Regions from separate parts of the Mesorhizobium sp. WSM4906 genome, predicted to be linked through region 3. Evidence: predicted binding sites of a transcription regulator. Region 3 holds the regulator's gene; each other region holds the start of a gene.
The links. The regulator LexA, encoded in region 3, represses DNA repair genes until DNA is damaged. The targets are predictions, from matches to a motif close to TGTTCNNNNTGTGTTCNG.

Region 1 (10,303 bases), 3.2 Mb from region 3:
TCTCGCGCCGAAGAACCGCGCCCTGCTGGCAAAGCGCGACGCCATGCAGGAAAAGCTGGACGGCTGGTATCGCGAGAACGGGGCGCCGGTCGACATGGCGGCCTACAAGAACTTCCTGAAGGAGATCGGCTATCTGGTGCCGGAAGGGCCGGCCTTCGGCGTCTCGACCGAACATGTCGATCCGGAGATCGCGGTCGTCGCCGGGCCGCAGCTCGTGGTGCCGGTGATGAACGCGCGCTATGCGCTCAACGCCGCCAATGCGCGCTGGGGCTCGCTCTACGACGCTCTCTACGGCACCGACGCCATTCCCGAGACCGGCGGCGCCGAGAGGGGCAAGGCTTTCAATCCCACGCGCGGCGCGAAAGTCATCGCCTGGGCGAAGGATTTCCTCGACCAGTCCGTGCCGCTGACCACCGGCAAATGGGCCGGCGTCAACGGGCTCTCGGTGGCGAACGGCGCGTTGAAGGTCGGCGAAGGCGCCGGCGCCACCACGCTCGCCGACCCGAAACAGTTCGCGGGCTTCCGCGGCGATGCCGCCACGCCGGAGGCCGTGCTTCTGGTGAAGAACGGCCTGCATATCGAGATCGTCATCGACCACGCCAGTGAGATCGGCAAGACCGATCCGGCCGGCATTGCCGACGTCATCCTCGAAGCTGCGCTGACGACGATCCAGGACTGCGAGGATTCGGTCGCCGCGGTCGACGCCGAGGACAAGGTCGTCGTCTATCGCAACTGGCTCGGCCTGATGAAAGGCGATCTGGCGGAAGAGATCACCAAGGGTGGCAGGACTTTTACCCGCAAGCTCAACCCGGATCGCCGTTACACGGCGCCGAATGGCGGCCAGCTGCTGCTGCCCGGACGCTCGCTGATGCTGGTGCGCAATGTCGGCCACCTGATGACCAATCCGGCGATCCTCGACCGCGACGGCAACGAGGTGCCGGAAGGCATCATGGACGCGGCGCTCACCGCGCTGATCGCGCTGCACGATGTCGGCTCGAACGGGCGGCGGGCGAATTCCCGCGCCGGCTCGATGTACGTCGTAAAACCCAAGATGCACGGGCCGGAGGAGGTCGCCTTCGCCGTCGAGATCTTCGACCGCGTGGAAGTGCTGCTCGGCATGGCGAAGAACACCATCAAGATGGGCATCATGGACGAGGAGCGGCGCACCACCGTCAACCTTAAGGAAGCGATCCGCGCCGCAAGAGAGCGCGTCGTGTTCATCAACACCGGCTTCCTCGACCGCACCGGCGACGAGATCCACACCTCGATGGAAGCCGGCCCGATGATCCGCAAGGGCGACATGAAGCAGGCCGCCTGGATCTCCGCCTATGAGGCCTGGAATGTCGACATCGGGCTCGAATGCGGGCTCGCCGGCCACGCCCAGATCGGCAAGGGCATGTGGGCGATGCCCGATTTGATGGCGGCAATGCTGGTTGAGAAGATCGCCCATCCCAAGGCCGGCGCCAACACCGCCTGGGTGCCGTCGCCGACGGCGGCGACTTTGCACGCCACGCATTACCACAAGGTCGACGTGCACGCCGTCCAGGCGGCGCTGAAGAACCGGCCGAAGGCCAAGCTCGACGACATTCTGTCGGTACCCGTGGCGGTGCGGCCGAACTGGACGCCGGACGAGATCCAGCGCGAGCTCGACAACAACGCGCAAGGCATTCTGGGCTACGTCGTGCGCTGGATCGACCAGGGCGTCGGCTGCTCGAAGGTGCCCGACATCAACGATGTCGGCCTGATGGAGGACCGCGCCACGCTGCGCATCTCCTCGCAGCACATCGCCAACTGGCTGCGCCACAAGGTGTGCTCGGAAATCCAGGTCCGGGATTCGCTGCAGCGCATGGCGGCGATCGTCGACCGCCAGAATGTCGGCGACCCGCTCTACCGCCCGATGGCGCCGGACTTCGACAGTTCGATCGCCTTCCAGGCCGCCTGCGACCTGGTGTTCAAGGGGACGGTTCAGCCCAACGGCTACACCGAGCCGGTGCTGCATGCCCGGCGGCTGGAGCTGAAGGCGAGGGAGCAGGCCTGAGGCCGGTAGCGCCGGCGCCCTCCCCTTGAGGGCAGGGCAATCGCATATGGCGCTCCCCCCACATTCGTCTACGCCATGCACACATCTTCTGTGACTGGCGTGACTGATCAGGCTGAGGCTTGATTGCCACGTGGTTCCCCCAATCCGTCGCTGCTTCGCAGCGCCACCTTTCCCCCCTCCGGAGGGAAAGGAAGGTTGTGTGCGTCAAGTTCTGCAAAAAGGGGCGGCCATGAGGCTGGTCATGCGGCTTGGCGCAGAGCGAGCTTCTTATGCTCGCGCAGGTCGTCCATGTTGATGTAGCGGTTGGCCTCCATCCAGTTTTCGTTGGTTTCGACGGCCAGCGCCCTGACCAGGCGCAGGCAGCTTTCGGCGTTGGGAAAGATGCGCACGACATAGGTGCGGCGCCTGATCTCTTCGTTGAGGCGTTCCAGCATGTTGGTCGACTTCAGGTGCTTGTGGTGCTGGCGCGGCAGGCGAAAGAAGGTCAGCGTGCGCTCGATGGTCTCCTCCACCCACGTCGTCAGCCGCGGATAGCGGCCCGACCATTTGGCCAGCCACGCGGCGAGATCGGCCTTGGCCTCGGCGAGATCGCGCCGGTCGTAGAGCCATCTGAGCTCCTGCAGGCAGTCGTCGCCGTGCTTGCGCGGCAGGTGATCGAGCGCGTTCCTGAGGAAGTGCACGTAGCAGCGTTGCCAGGCCGCTTCCGGAATCACCTCGCCGATCGCCGCGACCAGGCCGGCATGGTCGTCGGACACGACCAGTTCGACGCCCCTAAGACCGCGCGCCTTGAGCGCCACGAGGAAGTCCTTCCAGGCCGAGCGGCTCTCGCGATTGGCCATCTCCACGGCCAGGATCTGGCGCCGCCCGTCCCAGTCGATGCCGACCGCGATCAGCACCGCCTGGCTCATGACGATGCCGGCCTCGCGCACCTTCTCGTAGCGGGCATCGAGCACGAGGTAAGCAAAGGGCTCTTGAAGCGGGCGCTCGGCAAAGGCCTTCAGGCTTTCGTCCAGCCGTTTGTTGATGGCCGAGATCGACGAGGCCGAGAAGGCATGCCCGCACAGCTCCTCGGTGATCGCCTTGACCTTGCGGGTCGACACGCCTTGCACGTACATCTCGGCAAGCGTCGCCACCAAGGCCCGCTCGGAGCGCTGGTAGCGCTCGAACAGCTCGGTGGAGAAGCGCCCCTGCCGGTCCTGCGGAACCCGCAGCTCCAGCTTGCCGACACGGGTGACAAGCGTGCGGCCGTAATACCCAGAGCGATAGCCGAGCCGCTCCGGTGTCCGTTCGCTCTTCGAAGCGCCCAGCGCCTCGTCCATCTCGGCCTCGAGGACCTCCTGCATCACTGCGCGGATCACTTCGTGCAGCCCATCCGGGTTCGAAAGCAGAATGTCTTTGACGGCAGCTATGGCGGATTTATCTTCGATCTTGGTCATGGTGGCGTTCCTTCGCGGGAATCAGGTGACGTGAACAATCACCAGCCTGCCATGACCGCCCTCTCTCAGCGAATTTGCAGAACTCTCAGCACACTACCGAAAGGAAGGGAGCCCTGCTGGACGAGCGCTGACGGCAAAAAGCCTGGCGCCTTTCCTCTACCCCGTCGATCGGGGGAGAGGTGGCTCGGCGAAGCCGAGACGGAGTGGGGGTCGACCAGCGCAGCATAAGACAATGCATGCGCCAAGCTGCCATGCACGCTATTGGCCGGTGCATCGGCCGGAAATGCGCGCGAAACGATCGATCACATAGATGAGATGTCGAGGTGATCGGCGGCGCATTGACGATCCGTTATCTACCTACTAGTTGGTAGATAGTTCAAACGAGAGATCTCATCATGTCTGCACAAATGAATGATCAAAGCCGTGCCCTGTCTTCAAACGCATGGCTCAAAAACTATTATTATCTGCGGTTTGCCGTATCGGCTGCCTGGGTCGCGGCGGCCCTCACCGTCGCGAAGACCGGCTCACCGCTCGCTGCCGTCATGCTGGTGGCCTACCCTGCATGGGACGCGCTTGCGAATTATCTCGACGCGCAGCGCAGCGGCGGGCTCGGCCGCAACAGGTCGCAGCTGCTCAACTTGGTCGTCAGCATCATCACCGCGATTGCCGTTGCCGTCGCGCTTGGCCGCAGCATGAGCGCGGTGCTTGCGGTCTATGGTGTCTGGGCCGTCGTCTCCGGCGCGCTTCAGCTGCTGACCGCGGTGCGCCGCTGGAAAATCAACGGCGCCCAATGGGCGATGATCCTGAGCGGCGCCCAATCGGCGCTGGCGGGCTTGTTCTTCGTAAAGATGGCGTCGGGCATGGAGGCCATTGGCATCGCCAATGTTGCGCCCTATGCCGCTTTCGGCGCCTTCTACTTCCTCGTGTCCGCCATGTGGCTGTCGGTCGGCGGCGCCCTTCGCAAGTCGCCGCGGGCCGTGAGTTGAGGTTTTCTCCGCCGGACGTTAGAGCAGTTCATCGTTTCACGGAAACGCTGAACTGCTCCACCTATTTGTTTTTACGCAATTTCGGACGGACAACCGCTATACACTTTTCCTGGAATTGCTCTTGGCATGTCTATGAACAAGCCCTCGAACACTGCCGATGACATCCTGGCCGCCGCGCGAAGCTTCATCGTCGCCGGCGGCTATAACGGGTTCAGCTACGCCGATATCGCCGAGGTGATCGGTATCCGCAAGGCCAGCATCCACCATCATTTCCCCAGCAAGGTCGATCTGGTGCAAACCCTGGTCAGGCGCTACCTGGAGGATGCCGTCACAGGCATGGCGGAGCTTGAGCGCAATGTGCCTGAGCCGCCTGAATTGCTTCGGACCTACGCCGGCTTCTGGGCCCAGTGCATTGAGGACGCGAGCAGGCCGTTCTGTGTCTGCGCCTTGCTCGCCAGCGAGCTTCCGGCCCTTCCGCCAGAGGTCGCCGCGGAAGTCCGGGCGTATTTTCAGTTTCTCTCGGGTTGGCTGACCGGCGTCATCGAGCGCGGCGCCGCGCAAGGCACACTGGCAATTTCCGCCGTGCCGCGCGTCGAGGCGGAGGCCTTCATGGCGACCGTTCACGGGGCGATGCTTTCCGCGCGAGCCTATGGCGATACAGCGGCTTTCGCCACGATCATGGCGCCGACGTTGCAGAAGCTGATCCCCGAGGCCGGTTGAAGAGGAACTCGGGGCGGAGAAACGGACCGGGCCTCCTTGCAGATTCCTTGATTACGCTGCCTGCGCCATCCGCTCCGCGCTCATGCGGTAGGAAATCGCCTCGGCGAGATGGATGCGGCCCACGGTTTCGCTGGCGTCGAGGTCGGCCAGCGTGCGCGCCACTTTGAGCACGCGATGATAGGCCCGCGCCGAAAAGGCGAGCTTGTCGCTGGCGTCCTTGAGCAGCGTCAGCCCGGCCGCGTCGGGCTTGGCGATTTCCTCGATGATCGCAGGCGGGCAATGCGCGTTGGTGGTCACGGACGCGCCCAGGCTCTCGAGCCGCTCGCGCTGCAGGGTCCGGGCGCGGGCCACGCGCTGCGCCACCGCCGCGCTCGTCTCGGCGCGGTCCGGCCGGATCAGGTCGCTCGCCGAGACCGCCGGCACTTCGATCCGAAGATCGATGCGGTCGAGCAGCGGGCCGGAAATGCGCGCCTGGTATTCGGTGCGGCAGCGCTCGCCGCGCAGGCAGCGATAGCCGGGTTCGCCCGACATGCCGCAGCGGCATGGGTTCATCGCCGCCACCAGCTGGATGCGCGCCGGGTAGGTGACGCGGTGGTTGGCGCGCGCGATCACGCAGTCGCCGGTCTCCAGCGGCTGGCGCAGCGCGTCCAGCGTCTGCGGCGTGAATTCCGGGAACTCGTCGAGGAAAAGCACGCCGTGATGGGCGAGCGACACCTCGCCCGGCCGCGCCCGCAAGCCGCCGCCCACCATCGCCGCCATCGACGCCGAATGATGCGGGGCGCGGAACGGCCGCCGATCCGTCAGCTTACCTTCGCCGAGCTCGCCGGCGACGGAAGCGATCATCGAGACTTCGAGCAATTCCTTCGGCGCCAGCGGCGGCAGGATCGAGGGCAGGCGCTGCGCCAGCATCGACTTGCCGGAGCCTGGAGGGCCGACCATAAGGAGGTTGTGACCGCCGGCGGCCGCCACCTCCAGCGCCCGCTTGGCGCTTTCCTGGCCCTTGATGTCGGCGAGGTCCGGCAGGTCGCGCGCCGCGACCTGGATGCCGGCCTCTGGCCGCGACAGCACCTGCGTGCCGCGAAAATGATTGGCGACGGCGATCAGGCTGCGCGGCGCCAGTATGTCGAAATCCTTGCCGGCCCAGGCCGCCTCCGGCCCGCAGGCGAAGGGGCAGATCAGGCCCTTGCTTTCGGCATTGGCGCCGATCGCCGCCGGCAGCGCGCCGGCCACCGCCGTGATGGTGCCGTCGAGCGACAGCTCGCCGAGCACGACATAGCCGGCCAGCATGTCGCCGGGAATGGCGCCAAGTGCTGCCATCAATCCAAGCGCGATCGGCAGGTCGTAATGGCTGCCTTCCTTGGGCAGATCCGCCGGCGCAAGGTTCACCGTCACCTTCTTCGACGGCATCGACAGCCCAGAAGCATGAAGCGCGGCCTGCACACGCTCGCGGCTTTCGGCCACCGCCTTGTCCGGCAGGCCGACGATCTGCATGCCGACCTTGCCAGGTGCTACCATCACCTGGACATCGACCGGCACGGCCTCGATGCCCTGGAAAGCCACCGTGCGAACCCGCGCCACCATCTTTACCGAGCCCCCGATACAGACTCGCGCGCGGCTTTGCGATCAAGCCGCGAGCGAAGTCGGGTTAGACAACCACAGATTTGCGCAGCGCGCAAGAACATTACGGGAACACAAAGGGCGGGCGCCGTCCAGCGACGATCCTGGGGCCGAGGTGATACGCAATCCGGCGCTGCGCAGCTGGTACGGTCAAGCCGTCGGCGCCGCGCCGCGCCGCTCGTGCGCGGTCTTGCGGATGACTTCCGCGATCTCCGGGCTGCTGCTGCACAGCATCTGGAAATCCGCCGAGTGCAGCGACAGCAGCGAGACCGCCGTTGTGGCGCTGACGGTCGCCATGCGCGGTTCGCCGGTGATCAGCGCCATCTCGCCGAAAAAGGCGCCAGGGCCAAGCTCCACCGGGTTCGGTGTCGCGACGCTGACGCGCCCCTCCACGACGAAGAACATCCGATCACCGGGCTCGCCACTGCGGCAGATCACGGCGCCCGCCGGCACGATGCGAGGTCGTAGCGCGCGCACGATCTCGACCAGCGCGGCCGGGCCGAGCCTTTGAAACAACGGCACGGCGGCGACCAATTGCCAATTGCGGACGAAATCCCCGCGACGGACTTCTTGAGCGAAGCCGGTGGCAAGAATGCCAGCCCAGAGCGCGAAGATGCCGATGCCGCTCATCATGACCAGCCCGGCAAGGACGCGTCCGGCGAAGCTTTGCGGAATGGCGTCGCCATAGCCGGTGGTGGACAGCGTGACCACAGCCCACCACATCGCCTGGGGAATGCTGCCGAACTTTTCCGGTTGGATGTCGCGCTCGATGACATAGGCCGCGAGCGCGACACCGAACAAAACGACGCCGAAGACGGTGGTGACGCCGATCAGGTTTCGCGCTTCGTTGGTCAGGACCCTGCCCAGCAGCGGGAAGAAAGTCGAGTCGCGCAGCGGCTTCAGCAGCCACACGGCACAATAGAGGCTCCAGTCGGGCCCGCCGATGAACAGAAACGCGGCGAGTGGAACCAAGACCGCGAGCACATCGATGGCGATTGTCGGCGTCCGAACGTCTCCCGCCCGGCGCTTGAGCAGCGTCGCTGCCATCTGCAGAAGATAGGCGCCCCAAATGACCGCGAGCACGGCAGCCAGACCCAGTCTGCCAGATCCGGACATGTCCGGTATCGTGAGCGCAGCCACCGCCAGAAGCCCGGGCGCGGCCAGCACCGCGTTGAGCGGCATGTAGAGTCTTGAGGAAGACAGTACCGACATTCTGTGCCCACGACCGGCGACTACCCTCCAAAATAGATGCCTTCAAGGCAAGCGCAAAGGTGCTTACGGTCGCTGCGACCCGAATGTATGAAGCCGGTCCTCAAGACGGATCACGGAACCCGCGAGGCGTCCACGCAGGGCGCGCCCTGCACGATATCGCCCAGGCCACGACGCCTGGGTGCAAGGCAACGAGCGCTTCGTCTGTATCGGGGTGAGCGCCGAGCAGCACGTCAGGCCGGCTGAGAGCAACTTCAGCGCGAAGCAGGTCTCCGTCAGATAGCGCGGTTCACCGTTTTCGTGAACCGGAGGCGCTGCTATCGCCTTTTGTCTTCCACGCAGTCCCAGAACAGGCTGGCGATGTCGGCTCCGCCGAAACGCTGCACTTCGCGAATGCCGGTCGGTGAGGTCACGTTGATTTCGGTCATCCAGTCGCCGATCACGTCGATGCCGACGAGGATGAAGCCGCGTTCCCTGAGCGCTGGGCCGATGCGGGCGCAGATCTCGCGCTCGCGCTCCGTCAGCTCGGTCTTCTCGGCGCGGCCGCCGACATGCATGTTGGAGCGCGAGTCGTGCTCGGCCGGCACGCGGTTGATGGCGCCCACAGGCTCGCCGTCGATCAGGATGATGCGCTTGTCGCCCTTGCGCACGTCCTTGAGGTAGCGCTGCACGATATAGGGCTCGCGGAACAACTGGCCGAACATTTCGAGCAGCGAGGCAAGGTTGCGGTCGGCCTCCTGCAGATGGAAGATACCGGCGCCGCCATTGCCGTAGAGCGGCTTGACGATGATGTCGCCGAACTCCTTGCGGAAGGCGGTCACTTCCCGGGGATCCTTGGTGATCAGCGTCTCCGGCATCAGCTCCGGAAACTCGGTGACGAAGATCTTTTCCGGGCTGTTGCGCACCCAGGCCGGGTCGTTGACCACCAGCGTCTTCGGATGGATGCGTTCCAGGATATGCGTGGTGGTGATGTAGTTCATGTCGAAGGGCGGATCCTGCCTGAGCAGCACCACGTCCATCTCCGACAGATCCGTGCGCACCGGCTCGCCCAGCGAATAGTGGTTGCCCTTCTCGTCGCGCACCTGCATCTCCTCGACGCGCGCGAACACCTTGCCGCCCAGCATCGACAGTCGATCGGGCGTGTAGTGGAAGAGCTTGTGGCCGCGCCGCTGCGCTTCCAGCGACAGCGCGAAGCTCGTGTCGCCGACGATCGACACGGTGGAGACATGGTCCATCTGGACGGCGATCTTCAGCGGCATCTGCAGTCTCCGGTGAGCTCTGCCGCCGATATAAGGAAATCGGCGGCGTCTGCCAATCGTGCTCGCTTGGTGCAGAAGCTCAGCGGTCGAAGACCAGCCGGGAATAGCCGAGGAAGGACAGCGCCATGGCGACGATCGAGGCGACCGCCAGCGCCGCCAGCGGCGGCAGGGCCGGCAGCGCGAACAGGAAGGCGCAATAGACGAGATAGTTGACGATGCTGGTGGCGACACCGACGCCGCCATAGCGCGCGCCCTCCTGCGCGATGCCCCGGCTCGACGGCGCGAAGGTCAGGTGCCGGTTGAACTGCCAGGTGACGGTGAGCGCAAAGCCGATCGAAAGCACGCGCGCCGCCAGCGGCCCGAGCGGCGTGACGGCAAGCAGCAGCCAGAGCGCGACCGCGTCGGCGACGAAGCCGATGCCGCCGGCAAGGACGAAGCGGGTAAGCCGGCCCATCAGGCCGCCCGCGAGGCCTTGCCTGCCTCACCCTTCAGCGGTGCCTGCCCGTTGGCGCCTGCGCGGCGCTCGCCGCGGCCGGAAGGGATCGAAAGATAGAAGATGCGCTTCTGCTCGGCCCGGCCGCGCGACACGGAATCGAGGATCAGCCCGGTCACCATCGACAGCATGGACAAGAGCAGCATGCCGACCGACAGCACCCAGGTCGGCATGCGCGGCACCAGCCCCGTCTCGGCGAACTCGATCAGCACCGGTATCATCAGGCCGATGCTGGCCGCCAGGAAGAACAGGGCGAATGTGCCGAAGAAGCGCAGCGGCTGCGTCTCCTTCATCAGCATGGCGAACATCCACAGAATCCTGGCGCCGTCGTGGAAGGTCGACAGCTTCGACGAAGAACCTTCCGGGCGGCGGCCGTAGTCGAGCGCCATCTCGCTCACCGGCAGCTTGAGCTGCGAGGCATGGACCGACATTTCGGTCTCGATCTCGAAGCCGCCGGAAACCGCCGGGAAGCTCTTGACGAAGCGCCGCGAAAAGACCCGGTAGCCGGAAAAGATGTCGGTGAAATCGGCGCCGAACAGGCCCTT
Region 2 (10,303 bases), 230 kb from region 3:
AGCACTTCCCTTCTCCCCTTGTGGGAGAAGGTGGATTGGCGCGGAGCGCCAAGACGAATGAGGGTGCTGGACGGAGTGAGGCGAAGCCTCGGAAGAGCTTGTAATGGACCAGAAGATCGAAACCGCTCCCTATGATGTCGAGGCGATCCGCCGCGATTTTCCGATCCTGTCGCGCCAGGTCTATGGCAAGCCGCTGGTCTATCTCGACAATGGCGCCTCGGCGCAGAAGCCGCAGGTGGTGCTCGACACCATCCAGCATGCCTATTCACAGGAATACGCCAACGTCCATCGCGGCCTGCATTTTTTGTCGAACGCCGCGACCGATGCCTATGAGAAAGCTCGGGAAACGGTGCGCCGCTTCCTCAACGCGCCGAGCACAGACAACATCGTCTTCACCTCCAACACGACATCGGCAATCAACACGGTCGCCTATGGTTGGGGCATGCCCAGGATCGGCGAAGGCGACGAGATCGTGCTCTCGATCATGGAGCACCATTCCAACATCGTGCCCTGGCATTTCATCCGCGAGCGGCAGGGCGCCAAGCTCGTCTGGGTGCCGGTCGACGACCTCGGCGCCTTCCATATCGAGGAATTCGAGAAGCGGCTGACCGACCGCACCAAGCTCGTCGCCATCACTCACATGTCCAACGCGCTGGGCACGGTGACGCCGATCAAGGAGATCGTGCGCATCGCGCATGCGCGTGGAATTCCCGTTCTCGTCGACGGCAGCCAGAGCGCCGTGCACATGGCCGTAGACGTGCAGGATCTCGACTGCGATTTCTTCGTCTTCACCGGCCACAAGGTCTACGGCCCGTCGGGCGTCGGCGTGCTCTACGGCAAGAAGCATAGGCTGGAAGAGATGCGGCCCTTCATGGGCGGCGGCGAGATGATCGAGGAAGTGACGCAGGACATCGTCACCTATAACGAGCCGCCGCACCGTTTCGAGGCCGGCACGCCGCCGATCGTGCAGGCGATCGGCCTGGGCGCGGCGCTGGAATATATGGAGAAGGTCGGCCGCGAGCGCATCGCAGCACACGAGGCGGACCTCAAGAATTACGCGCATGAGCGGCTGCGCGCCATCAATTCGCTGCGCATCTTCGGCGACGCGCCCGGCAAGGGCGCCATCATCTCGTTCGAACTGCAGGGCATCCATGCCCATGATGTGTCGATGGTGATCGACCGGCAGGGCGTCGCGGTCCGCGCCGGCACCCATTGCGCCCAGCCGCTGTTGAAACGCTTCGGCGTGACCTCCACATGCAGGGCATCGTTCGGCATGTACAACACCAGGGCCGAAGTGGACGCTTTGGCCGATGCGCTGGAAAAGGCGCGGAAATTCTTCGGGTGACGACCATGGACGATGTAAGCACCACCGCAGAGACCGCACCGGAAACGGCCGGCAACGGTATCGTGTCGGCCTCGGCTATTCCCGCCGAGGAACTGGCGCGGCTGACCGACGATATCGTGTCGGCGCTGAAGACGGTCTACGATCCGGAAATCCCGGCCGATATCTACGAGCTCGGCCTGGTCTACAGGATCGACATCGAGGACGACCGCTCGGTCAAGATCGACATGACGCTGACCGCGCCGGGCTGCCCGGTCGCCGGCGAGATGCCGGGCTGGGTCGAGAACGCCGTCGGCGCCGTCGAGGGCATCTCGGGGGTCGAGGTCAACATGGTTTTCGACCCGCCATGGACGCCCGACCGCATGTCGGAAGAGGCGCAGGTCGCGGTGGGATGGTATTGACCAACGACCCGACAGAGATTGGTTGGCTTGCAGCAAAGGTGAAACTTCACCATCTTAAGGGCAGACTCATTCCGTGGGCCTTGAACCCGCGCGAACGTGGAGAATAACATGGGACGCTTCGCCGTCATCACGATGACCGACAAGGCCGCCGACCGCGTGCGCGAGATCGTCGCCACGCGGGAGAATGCCAACGGCATCCGCCTCGGCATCAAGAAGGGCGGCTGCGCCGGCATGGAATACACTATAGATCTCGTGACCGAGCCGAACCCCAAGGACGACCATATCGAGCGCGATGGCGCGCATGTCTATGTCGCGCCGGAAGCCGCGCTCTTCCTGCTCGGCACCGAGATGGATTTCGAGCAGACGGCGCTGCGCACCGGCTTCACCTTCAAGAACCCGAACCAGAGCTCAGCCTGCGGCTGCGGCGAATCCGTCGAGCTGAAGCCGGCTGACCTCAAGGCCCTGGCCGAGGCGCGCGCTTCAAGCGCTGCTTAAGTGAGCGCCGAGGCATATCGTTGGCGATGTGCCTGCTGTGACCGGGAGTTTACCGGGCTTCCCACCGATATGGCCTTTGACGCGCCGGTGAATCCGGACGCGCTTGACGAAGTGGCTCGGTCGAACTTCCGCAAGAATGATGATTTTTGCGTGGTGACCTACGCCACAGGGCAAACAGACCGGTTCATTCGTTGTCTGCTGCCTTTGCCCGTGCCTCAGTTATCCGAGGAGTTCTGTTTCGGTGTTTGGATGTCAGTCTCGGAAAAAAGCTGGAATGTCTATCGAGGTGGATATGATAGCGGCCAATATGAGGACGAGCTCTGCTTCGGTTATTTGATGCACGACATTCCTGAGTATCCAAGCTCGATGTACCTGCATGCCAATGTTGTGTTTCAGCCTGGCAATCTGCGGCCCAAGGTTTTTCTGCATGATGCAGACCACCCCTTGGTCGTCGCGCAGCGCGAGGGGGTGGACGTGACGCAGATCGAGCGCTGGGTTGCTCTAAGCCACCGCTCTTAGATTTAGGCGTTAATCAACCCACATCCCAGTCCGCTTGTGCCAGTCGGCGATCGATTCCTCGGGATAGACGTCGAACACCTTGTCTTGTCTGCCGATCACCGGCTCGACCCAGTTCGCCTTGTATTTCAGCATCAGATGGACCTTTTCCGGCGGCTTCGGCAGGTCGCTGTCGACCGCCGAGGCGAAGGGATGGACGAGGTCCGGCCAGGTCGGATCGTAGAGCCAGAGCGCGGCGCCGCATTTCCTGCAGAAATTGCGCTCACCGGTGGAGACCTCGCAATGCGGGTGCTCGTCGTCCTCGATCTCGGCGCGGTAGACGCCGAGGTTGCGCTTGCCCCGGATGTTCATGGTCTCGTAGTCGGCGCCGAGGTTGATCGCAAAGCCGCCGCCGCCCTGCTGCTTGCGGCAGATCGAGCAGTAGCAGAGCATGAACGGGACGGGCGTGTGGCTTTCCACCTCGAAGCTGACGGCGCCGCAGCGGCAGGAGCCTTTGAGCAGGACGGGCATGGCGGGAACTCCATTTCCAGGTCTCAACCTGTCAGCATGCCTTTGGTTGCGGCGATGACAAGGCCCATTCCGGATGCGATGATTGCGGCATGGACGATGAGCGCCTTCGGGAATTGTTGGAAAGCCTTGGCCCGATCAGCATCCGCAAGCTGTTCGGCGGCAAAGGCATCTATTGCGACGGCGTTATCGTCGCCGTCGTCGTGCGCGGCGAGCTGATGCTGAAGGCCGACGAGGAGAGCATTCCCGATTTCGAAGCCGCGGGCTGCAGCCAATGGACCTATATCGGCTCGCGCCACGGCAAGGAGGTGGCGATGCCCTATTGGAGCGTGCCTGACAGCGCCTTCGACGATCCCGACGAAATGGCGGTGTGGGCGCGGCGGGCTTATGAGGCTGGAAGGCGGGCTGGGAAGTGACTTTTTAAGGGCGCGTTGTGGCGACCTTGAAACGTCGAGGGACAGCACCCCCTCTGTCCTGCCGGACATCTCCCCCGCAAGGGGGGAGATCAGCAGCTTCGCTGACGGCGCTACAACGCCTTGGCGATCTCCGCCGCCAGCCGCGCATTGTTCTCGACCAGCGCGATGTTGGTCTTGAGGCTGCGGCCGCCGGTCAGTTCCAGGATCTTCGCCAGCAGGAAGGGCGTCACCGCCTTGCCGGTGACGCTCTGCGCTTCGGCCGCCTTCTGCGCGGCCTGGATATAGCCGTCCATCTCGGCGGCCGGGATTTCGTCGTTCTGCGGCACCGGATTGGCGACCAGCATGCCGCCGCCGAGGCCCAGCGCCTGGCGCGTATGGTACAAATGCGCGATGTCCTCAGGCCCATGCAGCGTCAGCGGGGCACGAAACGGCGACTGCCTCGACCAGAAGGCGGGCATGGTTTCGCAACCATGGCCGATGACCGGCACGCCGCGCGTCTCCAGCACCTCCAGCGTCTTCTCGATGTCGAGGATAGCCTTGGCGCCGGCCGAGACGACGATGACCGGCGTGCGCGCCAACTCGTCGAGGTCGGCCGAGATGTCAAAGCTCTTTTCCGCGCCCTTGTGGACGCCGCCAATGCCGCCGGTGGCGAAGACTTTTATGCCCGCCATATGTGCCGCGATCATGGTGGCCGCCACCGTGGTGCCGCCGGTGCGCTTTTGAGCGACGGCAAAGCCGAGATCGGCGCGCGACAGCTTCATGGCGTCGCCGGTCATGGCGAGCGATTCGCGCTCGCCGTCGGACAGGCCGATCTTGATGCGGCCGTCGACCACGGCGATCGTCGCCGGCACCGCGCCGCCATCGGCGATGATCTGCTCGACCTTGGCGGCCATCGCGCCATTGTCGGGATAGGGCATGCCGTGGGTGATGATGGTGCTTTCTAGCGCCACCACCGGCCGCCCGGCGGCAAGCGCCTCCGCCACCGGCGGGTGGATGTCGATGAAGGGGCGGGCGGTTTCGGGTGTCATGTCTGTTCTCCGATCGAAGCGCCAAACGCTTCGCAAGATGATCTGGGCAAGATGATCTGCGCAAGATGATCCGGTGGCCCTATGCCACCTCCCGTGCCTCCGGCACAAGGGCAAGCGCTTGGCCGAAACCGGCGGTCGTGAAGGACGGCACCGCCTCGGCGCTCTCGATGGCCAGAATCGCCGCGGCAATGCCTTCGCGCAGCGCTATCCGCAAAGGCAGGCCGCGCAGCAGCGCGGCAACGGTGGCGCCGGTCAGGGCGTCGCCGGCGCCGGTGACGTCGGCGACCCGTCGCGGCGCGGGCGGGTCGATGGCAAAGGCACCGGACCCGTCGAAGCCCAGCACCGGAGCGCTGCCGGCCGTGATCACGCCCGCCGTCAGCCCCTGTCGCCTGAGCGCCTCGACGAGATCCGGGCTGGACATGTCGGCGCCGCAAAGCGCCGCCGCCTCGCGGCGGTTCATGAACAGCAGCGACAGATCGCCGAGCAGCGGCGCCAACCGCACGACCTTGGCCGGCGAGATGGCGATGGCGAAGACCGGCCTGTCGCCTGCCTGTGCAAACAGACGTTCGAGCGCGGCTGTCGGCAGGTTCGCGTCGCAGAGGATCGCGTCGGCCTCGGCGATCGCCTCGCGCACCTTGGCGCGGCGGATCTGCTTCGGGAAGGCGAGATCGTAGAGGCCCATATCGGCAAAGCCGACGATCAGCTCGCCCTCGCTGTCGATCAACGCCGTGTAGCTCGGCGTCGTGCGGTCGAGGAACACCACCGAAAGATCGGTGATGCCGGCCCCTGCGATCGCCGCTGCGACCGTCTCGGCCGCCGCGTCGCCGCCGCGTACCGAAAGCAGCGACGCCGACACGCCGCGCTTCACCACGCTGCGCAGCGCGTTGAAGACGCCGCCGCCGACATCCTCGCGCATGATGCCGGGGTTGGAGGCGGCGGGCACGTAAATCCCCGACACCTGGCCGCGCCTGTCGATATGGGCGCCGCCAAGCGCCAGAATTTTCGGGGATGTCGGCATGCCGCGGAGGTGACCTTCGTTGATTGTTCGCGTGCGCACACTAGGTTTCCGCGCATCGCCCCGCAATCGGTGACGCGATTCGGGCCGGCCGGATGTCGAAGTGTCTTTGGGTCAGCGGCGCTGGCGCGCCCTAGCTCTAGTGAGACAAAAAAAGAACAAATCCAGATATCGATTGTTTTTCAGTCATTTGCTGCCCCTTGCCAAATGAGAACAAAAAAGGTACAAAACAGCAGGGATCACGGATTGTCCGGCCTTCATTGACGACCAAGGGGTGATGTATCATGGCTCAGAATACTTTGCGGCTTGTAGAGGATAAGGCAGTGGACAAATCAAAGGCTCTGGATGCGGCGTTGTCGCAAATCGAGCGCGCTTTCGGCAAGGGCTCGATCATGCGGCTCGGCGCCAACGAGCAGGTCGTCGAGATCGAAACCGTGCCGACGGGATCGCTCGGCCTCGACATCGCGCTCGGCGTCGGCGGCCTGCCGCGCGGCCGTATCATCGAAATCTACGGGCCGGAAAGCTCGGGCAAGACGACGCTGGCGCTGCATACCGTTGCGGAGGCCCAGAAGAAGGGCGGCATCTGCGCCTTCGTCGATGCCGAGCACGCGCTCGATCCGGTCTATGCCCGCAAGCTCGGCGTCGATCTCGAAAACCTCCTGATCTCCCAGCCCGACACCGGCGAGCAGGCGCTGGAGATCTGCGACACGCTGGTGCGTTCCGGCGCCATCGACGTGCTGGTGGTCGATTCGGTCGCGGCACTGACGCCGCGCGCCGAAATCGAAGGCGAGATGGGCGATGCGCTGCCCGGCCTGCAGGCCCGCTTGATGAGCCAGGCGCTGCGCAAGCTCACCGCCTCGATCTCGCGCTCCAACACCATGGTCATCTTCATCAACCAGATCCGCATGAAGATCGGCGTCATGTTCGGCTCGCCGGAAACCACCACCGGCGGCAACGCGCTGAAATTCTACGCCTCGGTGCGCCTCGACATTCGCCGCATCGGTTCGGTCAAGGACCGCGACGAGGTGGTCGGCAACCAGACCCGCGTCAAGGTGGTGAAGAACAAGCTGGCGCCGCCCTTCAAGGTGGTCGAGTTCGACATCATGTATGGCGAGGGCGTATCGAAGACCGGTGAGCTGATCGATCTCGGAGTCAAGGCCGGCGTGGTCGAGAAGTCGGGCGCCTGGTTCTCCTACAATTCGCAGCGTCTCGGCCAAGGCCGTGAGAACGCCAAGCTGTTCCTGCGCGACAATCCGGACACGGCGCGCGAGATCGAACTGGCGCTGAGGCAGAATGCCGGGCTTATCGCCGAGAAATTCCTCGAGAATGGCGGCTCCGAAGGCGGCGATGACGGCTTCGAGGACGAAGCCGGCGCCATGTAGGTGCCACAATCGAAATGTATTAAGTTGTGCTTATGTAATCGAGTTCTTTGGTATTGCGTCCCGAACCGCCGGCCTTGTGCCGGCGGTTTGCGTTTCAGAGCCGGTATGCATGCACGGACAGCTCGTGAATTGGCCCAGTTCCGTGTTTCTGGACAGGCTCAAGAGCTACGGCTAAAAGGCCAATCTATCTTCTGAAACACGAAAGCCCATCTGCCGCCGGCCATGCCGGCGGTTCCTACGAAAAGGCAGCATCCATGAGTGGCGTGAACGACATCCGGTCGACATTCCTCGACTACTTCCGCAAGGAGGGTCACGAGATCGTCGCCTCCAGCCCGCTGGTGCCGCGCAACGATCCGACGCTGATGTTCACCAACGCCGGCATGGTGCAGTTCAAGAATGTCTTCACCGGCCTGGAGAAGCGGCCTTACTCGCGCGCCTCGACGGCGCAGAAGAGCGTGCGCGCCGGCGGCAAGCACAACGACCTCGACAATGTCGGCTACACCGCGCGCCATCTCACCTTCTTCGAGATGCTGGGCAATTTCTCGTTCGGCGATTACTTCAAGGAGCGAGCGATCGAGCTCGCGTGGAACCTGATCACCAAGGATTTCGGTCTGCCGAAGGACAAGCTCCTGGTCACCGTCTATCACACCGACGACGAGGCAGCCGGCTACTGGAAGAAGATCGCCGGCTTCTCGGACCATCGCATCATCCGCATCCCGACCTCGGACAATTTCTGGGCGATGGGCGACACCGGACCCTGCGGCCCGTGCTCGGAAATTTTCATCGACCGCGGCGAGCACATCTGGGGCGGTCCGCCCGGCAGTCCGGAAGAGGACGGCGACCGGTTCCTGGAATTCTGGAACCTGGTGTTCATGCAGTATGAGCAGGTGACGAAGGACGAGCGCATCGATCTGCCGCGCCCGTCGATCGACACCGGCATGGGCCTGGAGCGCATGGCATCCATCCTGCAAGGGGTGGAGAGCGTCTTCGAGACCGACCTGTTCAAGCATCTGATCGACGCGGCGTCCTCGGCGCTCGGCCACGGGCCGACCGAGGAAAATTTGGCATCGTACCGCGTGATCGCGGACCACCTGCGCTCGACCTCCTTCCTGGTGGCCGACGGCGTGCTGCCGTCCAACGAAGGCCGCGGCTATGTGCTGCGCCGCATCATGCGCCGCGCCATGCGCCACGCGCAGCTGCTTGGCGCCAAGGAGCCTTTGATGTGGCAGCTGGTGCCGGCGCTGGTGCGCGAGATGGGCCAGGCCTATCCCGAGCTCAGCCGCGGCGAGGCGCTGATCACCGAGACGCTGAAGCTCGAGGAGACCAGGTTTCGCAAGACGCTGGTGCGCGGACTCGGCCTGCTGGCGGACGCGACGGAGACACTCGGCGCCGGCGACATGCTGGACGGCGAGACCGCCTTCAAGCTTTACGACACCTACGGCTTTCCGCTCGACCTGACACAGGATGCGCTGCGTCAGCGCAACATCTCCGTCGATCTGGCCGGCTTCACCGATGCGATGGAGCGGCAGAGGGCGGAGGCGCGCGCGCATTGGGCGGGTTCCGGTGAAGCGGCGACCGAGACGGTCTGGTTTCCCGTGCGTGAAAAGAACGGCGCGACCGAATTCCTCGGCTACGAGACCGAGCAAGCGGAAGGCCTCATCCAGGCGCTGGTCAAGGACGGCAAGACCGTCGACAGCGCAAGCAAAGGCGACGCGATTGCCGTGGTCGTCAACCAGACGCCGTTCTATGGCGAATCCGGCGGCCAGATGGGCGATACCGGCGTTATCTCAGGTGACGGCTTCTCGATAGAGATCTCCGACACTCAGAAGAAGGCAGACGGGCTGTTCGTGCATTTCGGCAAGGTGGCCAGCGGCACGGTCAAGCTGGGTGCCACCGTGGAGCTCAAGGTCGACCATGCGCGGCGTTCGAAGCTGCGTGCCAACCATTCCGCGACGCATCTCATCCACGAGGCGCTGCGCGAGGTGCTGGGCACCCATGTGGCGCAAAAGGGCTCGCTGGTCGCGCCGGATCGGCTCCGCTTCGACATCTCGCACAACAAGCCGATCTCGTCGGACGAGCTCGAGGACGTCGAGCGCATGGCGAACGAGATCGTCGTGCAGAACAGCCCGGTGACGACGCGCCTGATGTCGGTCGACGATGCGATCGCCGAGGGCGCCATGGCGCTGTTCGGCGAGAAATACGGCGATGAGGTGCGTGTGGTGTCGATGGGTACGGGCTTGCATGGCGCCAAGGCCAACCGTCCCTACTCGGTCGAGCTCTGCGGCGGCACGCATGTCAGGTCGACCGGCGATATCGGGCTGGTGCGCATCCTGTCGGACAGCGCGGTGGCGGCCGGCGTGCGCCGCATCGAGGCGCTGACCGGCGAGGCGGCGCGCAAGCATCTCGACGAGCAGGACAAGCGCCTGAAGGCAGCGGCGGCGACCTTGAAGATTTCGCCGGCCGATGTCCCGGCCCGCGTCGAGACGTTGCTCGAGGAGCGCAGGAAGCTCGAGAAGGATCTCTCCGAGGCGCGCAAGAAGCTGGCGCTTGGCGCCGGCACGGCCGTATCCGATGCCCCGCCCACCAACGAAACCGTCGCCGGCGTCGGCTTCCTCGGCAAGGCGGTCAGCGGCGTGGCGCCGAAGGACCTGAAGCCGCTCGCGGATGCCGGCAAGAAGACGCTTGGTTCCGGCGTGGTCGTCTTTGTCGGCGCCGGCGAGGACAACAAGGCGAGCGTCGTGGTTGGCGTCACCGAAGACCTGACCAACCGGTTCAGCGCTATCGATCTGGTGCGCGTCGCTTCCGCCGCGCTCGGCGGGCAGGGCGGCGGCGGGCGCCCCGACATGGCGCAAGCCGGCGGCCCCGACGCCTCCAAGGCCAACGACGCCATCGCGGCGGTGAGGGCGGCCCTCGAAGCCGCCTGAGCCAGCGGATGAAAGTCCTCGTCCTTGGCGGCTACGGACTTATCGGAGAAGCCGTCCTTGGACGTTTGATCGAGGACGGACAAGACCTTGTCGGGCTCGGTCGTGATGTCAGCGATGCGCGGCGGCGCAAGCCGTGCGTAGAGTGGATCGCGGCCGACATGTCGCGGCTGCTCGCGGCGGCGGACTGGGCACCCTTGCTTGCCGGCGTGGAAGCCATCGTGAATGCCGCCGGCGCCTTGCAGGACGGCCCGCGCGACCATCTGGACGCCATCCACCG
Region 3 (10,303 bases):
GTTCTTCGGATAAATGAAGGGCTGGCCGATGTGGTATTTATAGGCCATCGCCGCGATGGTCGGCATCTTGGCGATCAGCCGCATCGAGGCGACCATGCGCTGGTAGGGATCGGAGATGTCGGTCGAGTCGTGATAGAAGGCCGACAGGGCGCCGACCACGCCGCACATGACTGCCATCGGATGCGCGTCGCGCCGGAAGCCGGTGAAGAAGCGCGACATCTGCTCATGCACCATGGTGTGGCGCGTCACGCGGTAGTCGAAGTCGTCCTTCTGCGCCTTGGTCGGCAGCTCGCCGTAGAGCAGGAGGTAGCAGACCTCGAGGAAGTCGCCGTGCTCGGCAAGCTGGTCGATCGGATAGCCGCGATGCAAGAGGATGCCGGCATCGCCGTCGATGAAGGTGATTGCCGACTCGCAGCTCGCCGTCGAGGTGAAGCCGGGATCGTAGGTGAAGGCGCCGGTGGTGCTGTAGAGAGCGCCGATGTCGATGACGTCAGGCCCGGTCGAGCCGCTTCGCACCTTGAATTCGTGGGTCTTGCCGGCGAGTTCGAGCCTGGCGGTCGACTCATGCGCCTTGCCGCCCGGTTCCAGTTTTGTCGCAGCTTCGCTCATTGCAAACTCCTTTTGTTTCCTCATGCCGGCAAGGCAATTCCTGCAAACGACACGTCGAAATCACCGGAATGCGCGAACTTGCCACCGCATTTTAAGGGGTGCGTGCCAGATTGGGCCAAGGCCTAATGTTGCACTGCGAAACACACCTTTCAATGCCAATCTTCTTGGGCCAGTTCGCTCCTAATCGATTTGATCTCCAATCCGCGCTAGACTTTCGTCGCGTCCCAGCACGGCAAGCACGTCGAACACGCCGGGCGATGTGCTTCGACCGGTGAGCGCGGCTCTCAGCGGTTGGGCCACGGCGCCGAGCTTGTGACCGCCGGTCTGCGCAAAGTTGCGAATAGCGGCTTCCGCGGCTGCGGCGTTCCATTCGCCGGCGACCGCCGCGAGCGCGGCATGGGCGCCGCGCAGAATGGCGCGCGCGTCGCCGCCAAGCAACCCGGCCGCCTTCTCGTCGAGCTGCAGCGGCCGATCCGCGAAGAGGAAGGCGGCTCCATCGACGAGTTCGACCAACGTCTTTGCACGCTCCTTGAGGCCGGGCATGGCGGCAAGCAGCTGCGCCTTGCGCCTGTCGTCGAGCTTTGCCGCGAGCGCCAGTCCGCCCTCGAGATAGGGCAGGGTGGCGACGAAGATGTCGAAGAGAGCCTTGTCGTCCATCTTGCGCATATGGACGCCGTTCAGCGCCTCGAGCTTGGCGAAATCGAAGCGGGCGGCGCCCTTGTTGACGTCGCCGATGTCGAACCAAGCTATCATGTCCTCGATCGACATGACCTCGTCGTCGCCATGGCTCCAGCCGAGCCTGGCCAGATAGTTGAGCAGGGCCTCAGGCAGGTAGCCCATGGCGCGATAGGCCTCGACGCCGAGCGCGCCATGGCGCTTCGACAGCTTGGCGCCGTCGGCGCCATGAATCAGCGGGATGTGCGACATCGACGGCACCGCCCAGCCCATGGCGTTGTAGATGACGGTCTGGCGCGCGGCGTTGGTCAGATGGTCGTCGCCGCGGATGATGTGCGTGACGCCCATGTCGTGGTCGTCGACGACGACGGCATGCATGTAGGTCGGGTTGCCGTCCGAGCGCAGGATGATGAAGTCGTCGAGGTCCTTATTCGGGAAGCGCACCTCGCCCTGCACGCGGTCGCGCACGACGGTCTCGCCCTCGGTCGGCGCCTTGATGCGGATGGCGCCCTTGACGCCGGGAGGCGCCTCGGACGGGTCGCGGTCGCGCCACTGCCCGTTGTAGCGCGGCGGCAGGCCCATGGCTCGCGCTGCCTCGCGCATCGCCTCCAACTCGGCAGGCGTCTCGTAGCTGTAATAGGCCTTGCCCAGGCGCACGAGCTCTTCGGCCACCTCGCGGTGGCGCGGCGCGCGCTCGAACTGCGATACGGCCTCGCCGTCCCATGAGAGACCGAGCCAAGTCAGCCCGTCAAGGATGGCGGCCGTCGCCGCCTCGGTAGAGCGCTCGCGATCGGTGTCCTCGATGCGCAGCAGCATCGTGCCGCCCGTGTGCTTGGCGTAGAGCCAATTGAACAGCGCCGTGCGCGCGCCGCCGATATGCAGGTAGCCGGTGGGCGAGGGGGCAAAACGGGTGACGACCTTGTCGGACATGGAACTCTCAGAGTGGCACTGAAGCAGGCGTGATTGCGCGGACTTTCGCGCGGTCGGCGTTCATGTAGCATAGGAGGTCTGGGGCGCAAGGGGCAGACCCGATGGCTGGACGTGGCCGGGGTGCGGAGCAGGGCGAGGGGACGACGGCGGGCGTCAGCGAGCGCCTGCTGTTTGCCGGCACCGCGCCTGCCGAAGCGACGCCGATTTCGGTTCCGGCGCCGCGCCCGGCTGCGGAGATCTTGCCACCGGGCGGTGATGCCTCGCTGCAGCCGCTTCAGCCGGCGACTATCGATCGGATCCGCAGCCAGTTCCGCCGTACCTCTTTTTCCGCGCTTCGCCGAAGCGTCGCCGAAGCCGCCACCACCGAACTCGACCGCGGCATTGGTTTCCTGCTGGTGCCGGTGTTCCTTGCCGCTGGCGTGATCCTCTATTTCTCCTTGAACAGCGAGCCGGATCTCTACCGGCCGCTGGCGGCGGTGGCGCTGATGGCCGTCTGCGCGGCGGTTTCCCGCTCTTGGCCGAAGACGCATCTTATCTTCATGGCGGCGCTGTTTTGCGCGCTGGGCTTTGTCGCCGCGAAGGTCGAGACATGGCGGGCCGCAACGCCGATGCTCGGCTCCGAGATACAGACGCGGCTGACGGGTCGCGTTGTCGTCGCCGAGGAGATGGCCAATGGCCGGGTGCGGCTGACCATCGACCTCGTCTCGACCGCGCAGCCAAAACTGCGCTACGCGCCGGATCGCGTCAGGCTCTCGGCGCGCGGGATTCCGCCCAACGTCAAGGCTGGATCGCTGGTGACGGGCTATGCACGGCTCCTGCCGCCGACGGGACCGGTTCGCCCCGAAAGTTATGATTTTTCCTTCGACAGCTATTTCTCCGGCATCGGCGCCAGTGGATTTTTCCTCGGCGATCCGAAAGTCATTCCGACAAGCGACCCTCCCGCCCAGGCGAGCATCGCCTGGGCGATCGAGAATGCGCGCGAGACGATTGCCGATCACATCAGAAGCACCGTCGGCGGACCCGAAGGCGAGATTGCCGCGGCGCTGATCGTCGGCGTTCGCGCGGGCATTCCCGAGGATATCAACGAGGCGATGCGGCGGACCGGCATCTACCACATCATCTCGATTTCCGGGCTGCACATGGCGCTGGTCGCCGGCACGGTCATGCTTTTGCTGCGCGGCGTCTTCGCGCTGCTTCCGGATTTCTCGTCACGCCGGCCGGTGAAGAAATATGCCGCAGCGGTCGCGCTGGTGTCGATCGCTGCTTACCTCGTCATCTCCGGCGTGGTGGTCGCCGCCGAACGAAGCTTCATCATGCTCGCCGTCATGCTGGTCGCCGTGCTCTTCGACCGTGCGGCGTTGACGATGCGCAACCTGGCGATTTCGGCCATTGCCGTCATCATGGTGTCACCGCACGAAGTGGTTGGTCCGAGCTTCCAGATGTCGTTCGCCGCGACCGCGGCCCTTGTCGGCGCCTATGCCGGATGGGCCGACTACCGCGCCGGCAAGTCGAGAGCGCCGCCGGCGAAGCGGTCGTTCCTGCGGTTCCTGTCGCACAAGTTGGCTGTCGGGCTTGTCGGCGCCGCCATAACGTCGATCATTGCCGGAACCGCCACGGCGTTGTTTGCCATCTGGCACTTCCAGCGCGTCTCGCCGCTCAGCCTGATGGCCAATCTGGCCGTCATGCCGATCGTGTCGCTGGTTGTCATGCCGTTTGCCGTCTTTAGCGCACTGGCGATGCCATTCGGCTTCGATGGTCCTTTCCTCTACATCATGGGCAAGGGCCTGACGGCGATGATCGCGATTTCGGCCTGGATTTCGGAACGGTCGCCGGTCGATGCCGTGGGGCTGATCTCGATCCAGTCGGTGCTGCTCGCGACAATCGCGCTGGTGATAGCAACCATGGCCACCACCTGGCTCAGGTTGGCGGCAGTGCCCTTCGCGCTGGCCGCACTACTGGCGGTCCCGCAAGTGCGCACGCCGGACCTGCTGATCTCCGAGGACGCGCATCTGGTGGCGATGCCGATCGGCGGCGGAGAGCTCGCCGTCAATCGCGCCCGCTCCAACGACTTCACCACCGACAATTGGAAACGTGCGCTGAGGGCCGAAACGATCGTGCCGCCGGAAACATTCGCGAAAGGCGCATTCGACATCGCCGACCCGGTCGACTTGCCGGCGGGATCCCCCTTTTACTGCACTGGCGATCTCTGCATTGGCCGGCATCCGTCCGGTGCAATCGTCGCCTTGGCGGAAAACCGCGATAGCGCCAGGCCGGCCTGCGGCTTCGCCGACCTCATCGTCATCAACGACGCCACGGCCTACAATCCTTGCCGCGATCCACGCATCCTCGTCGTCACCAAGCGGCAGCTTGCGCGCGACGGCAGCGCCGCCGTCTACTTCGACCCGCAGTCGGCAACGGCGCGAGCCGCCATTCAATACGCCGTCGAAAAGCCCTATCGCCCCTGGCACGAACAGCGGCGCTACTCGCGCGAGGCGAGGGGGCTAGCGCCATACGAGCGGCCTGAGAAGCCACAGACCAAGCCGCCGCCACTCAGTAGCGACGAATGAGCCCGACCAGCTTGCCCTGCACCTTGACCCTGTCCGGTCCGAAGATGCGGGTCTCATAGGCCGGGTTGGCGGCCTCGAGCGCGATCGAGGCGCCCTTGCGGCGGAAGCGTTTCAGCGTCGCTTCCTCGTCGTCCACCAGCGCCACCACGATCTCGCCCGGGCTCGCTGTGTTGGCATTGCGGATGATCACCGTGTCGCCGTCGAAGATGCCGGCTTCGATCATCGAATCGCCCTTGACCTCGAGCGCGTAGTGCTCGCCGCCTGCGATCATGTCCGGCGGAACTGTGATCGAATGCGTCTGGTGCTGGATAGCGTCGATCGGCACACCGGCGGCAATGCGACCCATCACCGGGATGGACACGGCCGAAACGGCGTCGTCGTCATTGCTGGGCGTCGGTGTGCGGGAGGGCGCCGCTGGCTTGATCTGCCGGCCGAGATTGCCTTGACCGCCTTGGATGACGCTCGGCGAGAATTTTCTCGCCGCATTCAGGCCGGGCGCGATCGAATCGGGCAGGCGCAGCACCTCAAGAGCGCGCGCGCGGTTCGGCAGCCGGCGAATAAAACCGCGCTCCTCCAGTGCCGTGATCAAACGGTGGATGCCCGACTTCGAAGCGAGGTCGAGCGCTTCCTTCATCTCATCGAAAGACGGCGGAATGCCGCTTTCCTTGAGCCGTTCATGGATGAACATCAGCAGTTCATGTTGTTTGCGCGTCAGCATGGCGGCCCCCATGGGTTTTGGAACCAGAATCAGAAAAACAAACCCAGAACAAACACTATCTGTTCCAGTTGTGTTCCGCAACCGTTTAAAGTTTAGTGAATCTGTTGACGTTTTGTTCAGCGTAACATCAGAACGCTGCATTCGTCGCCGGCTTCCGCAGCCGGGGCGAAGGGCTCGCGCACGATCAGGCCGTCGGCGTCGGCGAGCATCCTCAGCATGGAGGAATCCTGGATGCTGAACGGTGTCGCGATCAACTGTCCGGCATCCTCACGTACGACTGCCCGCACATAGTCCTGCCTGAGATCGTTGGCGTGCATCGCGGAAGCCAACCGCGCGGTCCGGATATCCTGGCGGTAGCTGCGGCCGCCAAGACGCGCCAGGAGCGGCTTCAGGAACAATTGCGAGCAGACAAGACTCGCCACCGGATTGCCGGGCAGGCCGATGCAGCGGATGTTGCCAAGCCGGCCAAACATCAGCGGCTTGCCGGGGCGCATGGCGATCTTCCAGAAATCGAGCTGCATGCCTTCGCCGGTCAGCACGTCGTGGATCAAATCATGATCACCGACCGAGGCGCCGCCGAGGGTGACGATAACATCGGCGCCGACCGCGACCGCTTTCTTGACCAGCGCCGAAATCGCATCCTGCCGGTCGGCGGCGATACCGAGGTCGAGAGCGCGGGCACCGACCGACTGCGCCGTCGCCGCTACGCCATAGGCGTTGGACGAGATGATCTGGTCGGCGCCGAGCGTGCTTCCGGGCGGCAGCAATTCATCGCCCGTGGCGATGATGGCCACAATCGGCCGACGCACCACGTTGAGGCTCGGATGATTGGCGGCCGCCGCCAGCGATAGCGCTGCCGGATCGAGCAGGCGGCCTTTTTCGAGAACTACATCACCCTGGCCGAAGTCGAGCCCACGGCGACGGACGTTGCGAGCTTCCGCCGTCGGCTCGGTCACTTCGATGCGGCCGCCGCCGAGGTCGTGAACATTTTCCTGGATGACGACGGTGTCGGCCCCTTCGGGGAGCGGTGCGCCGGTGAAGATGCGCACCGCCTTACCCTTGCCGACGGAGCCGGCAAAACCGCGCCCGGCGGGCGCCACGCCGATCACGGAAAGCCGCGCCGGCACAGAGGTCACGTCGACAGCGCGGGCGGCATAGCCGTCCATGGCCGAAGCGTTGAAGGGCGGCTGGGTGCGCAGCGCCACCAGCGGTTCGGCGAGCACCCGGCCGGCCGCATCGGCCAGCGGCACGTTTTCGCCCGGCAGCGCGGTTGCGCCATCCAACAAGCGCCCGAGCGCCTCGGCGACCGGAACCAGCGCCATCGTCAGGAACTCGCCCCGGATTTGACGGACTTGTAGTCGCCCGACTTGCCGCCGGTCTTCTCGACCAGCCTGATGCCGGAGATAACCATGGCGCGGTCCGCCGCCTTGGCCATGTCGTAGATGGTGAGGCAGGCGATCGACGCCGCGGTCAGCGCCTCCATCTCCACGCCGGTCTTGCCGGTGACGCGGGCAAGCGCGGTGACCTTCAGGCCGGGGAGGGCGCGGTAGGGCTCGATATCGACGGCGACCTTGGTCAGGAGCAGCGGATGGCAGAGCGGGACAAGCTCATGCGTCTTCTTGGCCGCCATGATGCCGGCGATGCGCGCCGTGCCCAGCACGTCGCCCTTCTTGGCGTCGCCGGCCAGGATCATCTCCAGCGTTTCCGCTCGCATCGAGACGAAGCCCTCGGCGATCGCCGTGCGTGTCGTCTCGGCCTTGTCGCCGACATCGACCATGTTGGCTTCGCCTTTGGCGCCGAGATGGGTGAGGGCAGGCATCCTCAAAGGGCCTCGGCCGGCGCCTTGCCCGTCAGCAGAAGCTCGGTCGCGGCAGCCACATCGGCCTGCCGCATCAGGCTCTCGCCGACGAGGAAGGTACCGATCCCGCTCTTCTCCAGCCGGCGGCAATCCTGATGAGTGAAGATGCCGCTTTCGCTGACGAGCAGCCGATCGGCCGGCACCATCGCTGCAAGCCGCTCGGAAACGTCGAGGCTGGTCTCGAAGGTCCTCAGATCACGGTTGTTGATGCCGATCAGCCGCGACGAGAGGCGAAGCGCGCGCTCCATCTCCTTTACGTCATGCACCTCGACCAGCGCGTCCATGCCGAGCTCGAAAGCCGTCGCTTCGAGCTCGCTGGCTAAAGCGTCGTCGACGCTTGCCATGATGATGAGGATGGCATCCGCGCCCCAGGCGCGGGCTTCATAAACCTGGTACGGATCGAAGAGGAAATCCTTGCGCAAAGCAGGCAGGCCGACGGCGGCGCGCGCGGCGGTCAGGAAGCTAGGCGCACCCTGGAAGGACGGGGCGTCGGTCAGCACCGAAAGGCAGGCCGCTCCACCTCGCTGATAGGCCCTGGCGAGCGCCGGCGGGTCGAAGTCGGCGCGGATCAGCCCCTTGGAGGGGCTCGCCTTCTTGATTTCGGCGATCAGCGCAAAGCCGCCGGCCTTGCGTTTGGCCTCGAGCGCGGCGAGGAAGCCGCGCGGCGGCTCCATGTCCTTCGCTTTGGCCTTGATCTCGGCAAGCGGCACGTTGAGCTTCGCCGCGGCGATCTCTTCGCGCTTGTAGGTTTCGATCTTGCGCAGGATATCGGACAAGGCTCTAACCGTTCGAAATCTCGACGAGCTTGTCGAGCACCGCGAGGGCCCGGCCGCTGTCGATGGCTTGCGCGGCGGCTTCAATGCCGTCGGCGAGCGTCGTCGCCTTGCCGGCCACCACCAAGCCGGCACCGGCATTCATCAGCACGGTGTCGCGATAGGCGCCGGCGGCGCCGCCCAGCATATCGCGTAATGCCTTGGCATTGTAGGCCGCGTCGCCGCCACGCAGCTCTTCCTTGGTATGGCGCTTCAGTCCGACTGCCTCCGGGGTAAGCGTGAAGGTGCGGATCTCGCCACCGGCAAGCTCGGCAACCTGCGTTTCGCCGGTGGTGGTGATCTCGTCGTAACCGTCGCCATGCACGACCCAGGCATGCTCGGCGCCAAGCGCCTTCAGCGTCTCGGCCACCGGTATGATCCATTCCGGCAGGAAGACGCCGACCATCTGTCGGCTGACGCCGGCCGGATTGGACAGCGGTCCGAGCAGGTTGAAGATGGTACGCGTGCCGAGCTCGCCCCGGATCGGGCCGACGTGCTTCATCGCCGGATGATGCGCAGGCGCGAACATGAAGCCGACGCCGGCCTCGTGGATGCAACGGCCGATCGTCTCCGGCGAAATGTCGATCTTGACGCCGAGCGCCGTCAGTACGTCGGCGGAACCGGTCAGCGAGGACAGGCCGCGATTGCCGTGCTTGGCGACCGGAACCCCTGCCGCCGCGATGACGAAGGCAGAAGCGGTCGAGATGTTGACGCTGTGCGAGTTGTCGCCGCCGGTGCCGACTATGTCGATGGCGCCGAGCGGGGCTTCGACGCGCAGCATCTTGGCGCGCATCGTGGCGACCGCCCCGGAAATCTCGCTCACCGCCTCGCCGCGCACGCGTAACGCCATCAGGAAACCGCCGATCTGGCCCGGCGTCGCGTCACCCGACATGATGATGTCGAAGGCCTCGCGCGCTTCCTCAAAGGAGAGTGCGGTGCCGCTGGCGACCTTGGCTATGTGTGTCTTGAGAGCGCTCATCGTGTCTGTGCTTGCGAAACGGCGGCCGGATCGATGCGAACGTCATACTGCGACTGCAACTGCGCCACCAGCTGGTCGAGCAGGTCGTCGGACATGCCGGCGCTGAAGGATTTCTGCGCATCGTCGGGAACCGAGCTGCCATCGGCGCCAGCCGGTTCGAAGACTTCGGCGACCTTGAACAGGATCTGGCCGTCGCCGGTGGGCGAGGGGATCAGACCCGTGCCGCCTTCGCCGACGCCGAACATGGCCGCAGCACCTTCCTTGCCGAAATCGGCATCGTCGGCTTCGCGCTTCAGGCCGCGCTTGGTCTGCTTCTCGAGCTTCAGCTCGCCCGCGATGACGTCGAGCGTCGCACCTGCCTTGAGGCGCTTTTCCAACTCCTGCGCCTTCGCGTCGAGCCGCTTGTCGGTCTCGGCCGCCGTCCAGTCGGCCGCGACCTTCTGGCGGACTTCGTCGAGCGTGCGGTCGCGCGCCGCGGTGACCGACTGGACCTCGTAGAAGACGAAGCCGTTGTCGGCGGTGGTCAGGCCTTCATTCTCCGTATTCGGTTCGGCTTCGAAGACCGCCTTGATGAGATTCGCCGATTCCGGCAGGTCCTTGACGATCGTGCCGTCCGGCCGCTGGCCGGTGCGGTCGATGGCGTCGATGGTGACCACCTTGAGCTTCAGCTTGTCGGCGGCCTGGGCCAGAGAGGCACCCGAGGCGCGGGTGTCCTCGTAGCTGTCGTGCACGTCGAGCAGGACGCGGCTAGCCTCGCCGAGCGCCAGGTCCTTGCGGATCTGATCGGAGACTTCCGAAAGCGGCTTCACCACCTGCGGCTTGATCTCGGTGACACGCAGCAGCACCGGGCCGAAGGCGCCTTGGACCACCGGGCTAACCTCGTTGGCGTTGAGCGAGAAGGCCGCGTCGGCGACCGCCTTGTCGGCGATCTTGTCCTTGGCCAGCGTGCCGAGCAGGGTGTCGGCCTGGGTCTTTCCCTCGGCGGTGACGATCTTGTCGAAGGTGGCGCCGGCCTTCAGTGAATCATATGCCGCCTTGGCCGCGTCCGGCGTCTTGAACACCAGCTGTTCGATGGTGCGCATTTCGGGCGTCGTGTAGCGCGCCTTGTTCTTGTTGTAGTCGTCGGCGACTTGGCTGTCGGTCACCGCCGTCGGG

Region 1: QAZ22_RS03555 (YifB family Mg chelatase-like AAA ATPase) is a predicted target of LexA. The motif match lies at 6,855-6,872, and genes of this name have one in related genera.
Region 2: recA (recombinase RecA) is a predicted target of LexA. The motif match lies at 5,930-5,947, and genes of this name have one in related genera.

What each region holds. Positions count from the first base shown of each region.
Region 1 is NZ_CP121355.1:759,382-769,684, reverse strand. It holds gene QAZ22_RS03575 (malate synthase G) at 1-2,038, shown strand, start outside; gene QAZ22_RS03570 (IS256 family transposase) at 2,278-3,474, opposite strand; gene QAZ22_RS03565 (DUF308 domain-containing protein) at 3,870-4,460, shown strand; gene QAZ22_RS03560 (TetR/AcrR family transcriptional regulator) at 4,593-5,180, shown strand; gene QAZ22_RS03555 (YifB family Mg chelatase-like AAA ATPase) at 5,232-6,761, opposite strand; gene QAZ22_RS03550 (cyclic nucleotide-gated potassium channel) at 6,948-8,009, opposite strand; gene gshB (glutathione synthase) at 8,324-9,265, opposite strand; gene QAZ22_RS03540 (GtrA family protein) at 9,345-9,719, opposite strand; gene QAZ22_RS03535 (glycosyltransferase) at 9,719-10,303, opposite strand, start outside.
Region 2 is NZ_CP121355.1:4,042,500-4,052,802, forward strand. It holds gene sufD (Fe-S cluster assembly protein SufD) at 1-2, shown strand, start outside; gene QAZ22_RS19245 (cysteine desulfurase) at 104-1,345, shown strand; gene QAZ22_RS19250 (SUF system Fe-S cluster assembly protein) at 1,351-1,743, shown strand; gene sufA (Fe-S cluster assembly scaffold SufA) at 1,852-2,238, shown strand; gene QAZ22_RS19260 (DUF2199 domain-containing protein) at 2,239-2,757, shown strand; gene QAZ22_RS19265 (GFA family protein) at 2,767-3,264, opposite strand; gene QAZ22_RS19270 (TfoX/Sxy family protein) at 3,354-3,677, shown strand; gene QAZ22_RS19275 (pseudouridine-5'-phosphate glycosidase) at 3,788-4,705, opposite strand; gene QAZ22_RS19280 (carbohydrate kinase family protein) at 4,785-5,723, opposite strand; gene recA (recombinase RecA) at 6,005-7,102, shown strand; gene alaS (alanine--tRNA ligase) at 7,357-10,026, shown strand; gene QAZ22_RS19295 (SDR family oxidoreductase) at 10,035-10,303, shown strand, end outside.
Region 3 is NZ_CP121355.1:4,267,934-4,278,236, forward strand. It holds gene gltA (citrate synthase) at 1-609, opposite strand, end outside; gene gltX (glutamate--tRNA ligase) at 790-2,214, opposite strand; gene QAZ22_RS20420 (ComEC/Rec2 family competence protein) at 2,316-4,781, shown strand; gene lexA (transcriptional repressor LexA) at 4,765-5,499, opposite strand; gene glp (gephyrin-like molybdotransferase Glp) at 5,616-6,821, opposite strand; gene moaC (cyclic pyranopterin monophosphate synthase MoaC) at 6,824-7,318, opposite strand; gene trpC (indole-3-glycerol phosphate synthase TrpC) at 7,321-8,133, opposite strand; gene trpD (anthranilate phosphoribosyltransferase) at 8,138-9,148, opposite strand; gene QAZ22_RS20450 (peptidyl-prolyl cis-trans isomerase) at 9,145-10,303, opposite strand, start outside.